2 regions of the Kitasatospora sp. NPDC002040 genome follow, and region 2 is predicted to be linked to the other one. Evidence: riboswitches for the same ligand, from Rfam matches in the RefSeq annotation. Region 2 holds a riboswitch; the other holds the start of a gene.
What was found. Region 2 has a riboswitch for cobalamin ahead of ABT118_RS12030 (ribonucleoside-diphosphate reductase subunit alpha). Riboswitches for the same ligand answer to the same signal wherever they lie in the genome.
Positions count from the first base shown of each region.

Region 1: linked by a shared signal. The riboswitch ahead of metE (5-methyltetrahydropteroyltriglutamate--homocysteine S-methyltransferase) and the one ahead of ABT118_RS12030 (ribonucleoside-diphosphate reductase subunit alpha) in region 2 are both predicted to bind cobalamin.

Region 1 is NZ_JBEOXV010000002.1:827,338-829,531, reverse strand. It holds gene metE (5-methyltetrahydropteroyltriglutamate--homocysteine S-methyltransferase) at 1-1,169, opposite strand, end outside; cobalamin riboswitch at 1,332-1,568, opposite strand; gene ABT118_RS09020 (phosphatidylinositol-specific phospholipase C domain-containing protein) at 1,681-2,194, opposite strand, start outside.
Region 2 is NZ_JBEOXV010000003.1:383,197-385,390, reverse strand. It holds gene ABT118_RS12035 (GNAT family N-acetyltransferase) at 298-792, shown strand; cobalamin riboswitch at 1,058-1,186, shown strand; gene ABT118_RS12030 (ribonucleoside-diphosphate reductase subunit alpha) at 1,353-2,194, shown strand, end outside.

The DNA of each region.
Region 1 (2,194 bases), on a different contig from region 2:
CGGTTGGCGGCGAGTTCGGCCGTGATCGCGCTCGCGCCCTCGCGCAGGCCCCGGGCGAGCAGGGCGGTCTCCCGGGCCTTCTGCCGGGCGAAGGCCAGCCAGCGGGCGATCTGCGGGTCGAGGTCGCGCTCGGCGGTGGCGTCCAGCGGTACGTGCAGCAGCGAGCTGGACGGTGCCACGTCCACCCGGTCGGCCAGGCCGAGCAGGGTGGCCAGGGTGCCGAGCGACTTCTCCAGGTCGTTGATCCAGATGTTGCGGCCGTCCACCACGCCGGCGACCAGGCGCTTGCCGGGCAGGCCGCCGACGGCGGCCAGGTCGTCCAGGTTGGCGGCGGCGGGGCCGGTGAAGTCCAGCGCGAGGCCCTCGACGGGCGACTTGGCCAGCACCTTCAGCGCCTCGCCGAGGCGGTCGAAGTAGCTGGCGACCAGCAGCTTCGGACGCTCCGTCAGGGCGCCCAGCTCGCGGTAGACCCGGGCGGCGGCGTTGAGTTCGGCCGGCGTGCGGTCCTGGACCAGTGCGGGTTCGTCCAGCTGGACCCAGTCCGCACCGGCGGTCCACAGCTCGGCCAGCAGCTCGGCGTAGACCGGCAGCAGCCGGTCCAGCAGGGTGAGCGGCTGGAAGTCGGCGGCCACGCCCGGGGCGGGCTTGGCCAGCAGCAGGTAGGTGACCGGGCCGACCAGCACGGGCCGGGCCCGGTGGCCGAGTTCGACGGCCTCGCGCAGCTCGGTGACGGCCTTGGCGGGGTTGGCGGTGAAGACCGTGTCCGGGCCCAACTCGGGCACCAGGTAGTGGTAGTTGGTGTCGAACCACTTGGTCATCTCCAGCGGCGCGACCTCCTGGGTGCCGCGCGCCATCGCGAAGTACCCGTCGAGTGCGTCGGCGTCGACGGCCGCGCGGTGGCGGGCCGGGATCGCGCCGACCGCGACCGTGGTGTCCAGTACGTGGTCGTAGAGCGAGAAGTCACCGGTGGGCACTTCGTGGAGGCCGGCCTCGGTGAGCTGCTGCCAGTTCTCCCGGCGCAGCCCGGCGGCGGCGGTGAGCAGGGCTTCGGCTGTGACCGTGCCCTTCCAGTACCCCTCGATCGCCTTCTTGAGCTCCCGGTTGCGGCCCTGGCGGGGGTAGCCGTGCACGGTGGCCCGGGTTGCCGTGGCGGCGGAACGCACTGTCAAGGGACTCTCCTTCGCGAGTCTGTCTCCTGGTCCCCGATGACGGGACGTCAGGCGCGAAGGGGTACGGAACAGGACGGGACCGTCTGCGCGTCAACAGCGCCGAGCCCGCCTTGCCGTCCGCCGACCCGCCCACGAGGTCACCGAGATCTCCGCGCGCGAAAGGTCGCGTGCGGGCAGCGGGCAGGTCTTCGGACTCGCGGGCACGGCCGCCCTGGAAGGGCGGTCACCTACTGGCCGTCGCTTCCCAGGCCCGTTCCGGACCCAGTGCGTATGACGGCGGTCGTTCCCACTCACCGCTGCGGGGCAGTCCCGGACTGGCCGATCGATCGGCTTCACCGGGTTCCCTCTTACGACGCATCTGCCTGGCGGGCAGCGCGAACCAGCTACAGGGCCACCATAGAACGAAACCGGGGCACCAGGAGCACAACCCGCCACCCCGTCCGCACTCCGAGACGCAGGCGATGCCCGAACGGGCCCGTCCCGCGGGTCACCCCCGCGGGACGGGCAGCCGTCAGCGCGGGCAGCTGCCCTGGACGACCTTGCCGCCGGACTGCGCGGCCGTGGACGGGTCGACCATCAGGCACAGGCCGGTCCAGTAGTTGATGAACTTGTAGCCCGTGCCGTCCGGGAGCGGCGTGGGGATGACGTTCCACATCTGGCTGCCGGAGAACCAGCGGGTCTCGCAGGGCCACCAGAACAGCTGGGTGCCGGCGCCGGGCGGGGTGCCGTTGTTGTAGGGCACGGTGAGGCACTTGCCGTTGGCGGCCTTGAGCCAGTAGTAGCCCTTGCCGTCGAAGGAGTCCTTCGGGTCGGTGGCGGTCCACTGGTGGCTGCTCGGGGCGGTGGCCTGGCAGGCGCGCTGGGTGACCAGTCCGCCGTCCGCGTTGTCGTCGAACTCGGGGCCGCGGACCATGCAGCGGCCGTACTTGGTGTCGGCGTAGCTCTTGTCGGCCCTGACCCGCCAGATCGCCGGGTCGCCCTCGCGGGACTTGAGGTCCTGGTTGCGCATGATGAGGTCGTACACC
Region 2 (2,194 bases):
CCCGATGGCAGGATATCGATGCAATAGGTCGTTTCTGCCACTCGTCCCGGCGCCCGGGCGGCGGGACAGTGAGGACATGGACTCCTCGACCGTCGCAAGCACCCTGGCCCTGCTCGGCATCCTCGGCACGTTCGCCCTGCTGGGCGTGCTGGTGGGCCGGGACGTCGACCGCAACTCCCGGCACGGCCGGGACAACTGGCACCGCCCCGGCGGCTACCCCTACGACCCCGCGCCCGGCGCCCGGCTGCAGGGCACCCTGCCCGCCCCCTCCGACCCCGCCCCCGGCACACTGTCGCCATGGACATCGTCATCCGCCGCGCCGTCGAAGCCGATCTCGAAGCAGTCGGAGCGGTCACCCTCGAAGCCTTCGTCGGCGACGGCCACAGCCCCGCGGACGGCCCCTACGCCGCCAAGCTCGCCGACGCCCGGCCCCGGTTCGAACAGGCCGAGCTCCTCGTCGCGGTCGACCCTGGCAGCGGACAGCTTCTCGGCTGCGTGACCTTCGCGGTCGGCGGCACCGGCTTCGCCGACATCGCCGCCCCGCACGAGGGCGAGATCCGGATGCTCGCGGTCGGCGGGGCGGCCCGCGGCCGCGGCGCCGGCGAGGCGCTCGTCCGCGCCTCGATGGCCCGCAGCCGGGAGCTCGGACTGACCGCCATGGCGTTCTCCACCCGGCCCTCGATGACCTCGGCCCACCGCCTGTACGAACGCCTCGGCTTCCGCCGGGCCCCCGAGCGCGACTGGGAGGTCCGCCCGGGGGTGCTGCTGCTCGTCTACGTCATCGACCTCTGACCGCCGGCACCTGTGGCGGACCGCGCCGGGCCAGTCCCGGTGCGGTCCGCCACATTCTGCTGCCCGCAGGACCCGCCTGCGGATACGGCGGGTACGGAGCGGGCCGCCCCCGGTAGGGCCGTACCGCCCCCCGCCCGTCCGGTGCCCTTTGCGCGCCCGAGGGTGTGCGCCGGACGGCCCCCCGTCGCCGCCCCCGAACCCGCCGAGGAGTCAGCCCGACACGCTGCGCGCACAAGATGTGGGGTTACATCTTGGATGGACTACAACATGTATGCTCGCTCTCGCTGTCGAAGCAGGGGAACCCGGTGCGAATCCGGGACTGCCCCGCAGCGGTGAGCAGGCGCCCCAAGGGGTGCCCGTGAGTCCGATGACCTGCCGACGGTGTGCCACAGGGCTTCCCCGCAGACGCCATGCAGCACAGCAGTAACGTCCGGGCCTCGCGGGTGGGCCAGGGGGGTTGAATCGCGCACGCCGTCGGGCGTTGCGCGCGCTCCCCTGTGCCCCAGTGGTCCGGTAGCCCCCTCGCCGACCGCCGCCGCCAGGAGAGAAGCGCCTTGACCATCGCTGCCTCAGTTGCCCTGCCCTCCCAGGGTTCTGCCGACTCCGCACACACCGACCCCGGTGCTGCGCTGCTTCGGCTGCTCACCGACCGCAGCATCGACCTGCCCCAGGTGGACCCCGGCCACGTCGCGGCCGCTGCGCTGCGCGGCCGGAACGCCAACTCGGACTTCGCCGAGCTGCGCGGGCTGGCCGTGGAGGCTGCCGCCTCGATGATCGCCGAGGACCCGCAGTACTCGAAGCTCGCCGCCCGCCTGCTCGCGCTGGAGATCCAGGACGAGGCGATCGGCCAGGGCGCGGTCTCCTTCTCCGCCTCGATCGTGGTCGGCCACACCGAGGGCCTGATCGGCGACATCACCGCCGCCTTCGTGGCCAAGCACGCCGACGCCTTCGACGCCCTGATCGACCAGCAGGGCGACGACCGGTTCGAGTACTTCGGCCTGCGCACCGTGCAGTCCCGCTACCTGCTGCGCCACCCGATCACCCGCAAGGTGATCGAGACCCCGCAGCACTTCCTGCTCCGCGTCGCGGCCGGCCTCGCGGTCGGCGACACCGAGCAGTCGGTGGCCGAGGTGGCCGAGCTGTACACCCTGATGAGCCGCCTGGAGTACCTGACCTCCTCGCCGACGCTCTTCAACTCCGGCACCAAGCACCCGCAGATGTCCTCCTGCTACCTGCTGGACTCGCCGCTGGACAACCTGGACTCGATCTACGGCCGCTACGCGCAGATCGCCCGGCTCTCCAAGCACGCGGGTGGCATCGGCCTCTCCTACTCGCGCATCCGCTCGCGCGGCAGCCTGATCCGCGGCACCAACGGCAAGTCCAACGGCATCGTCCCGTTCCT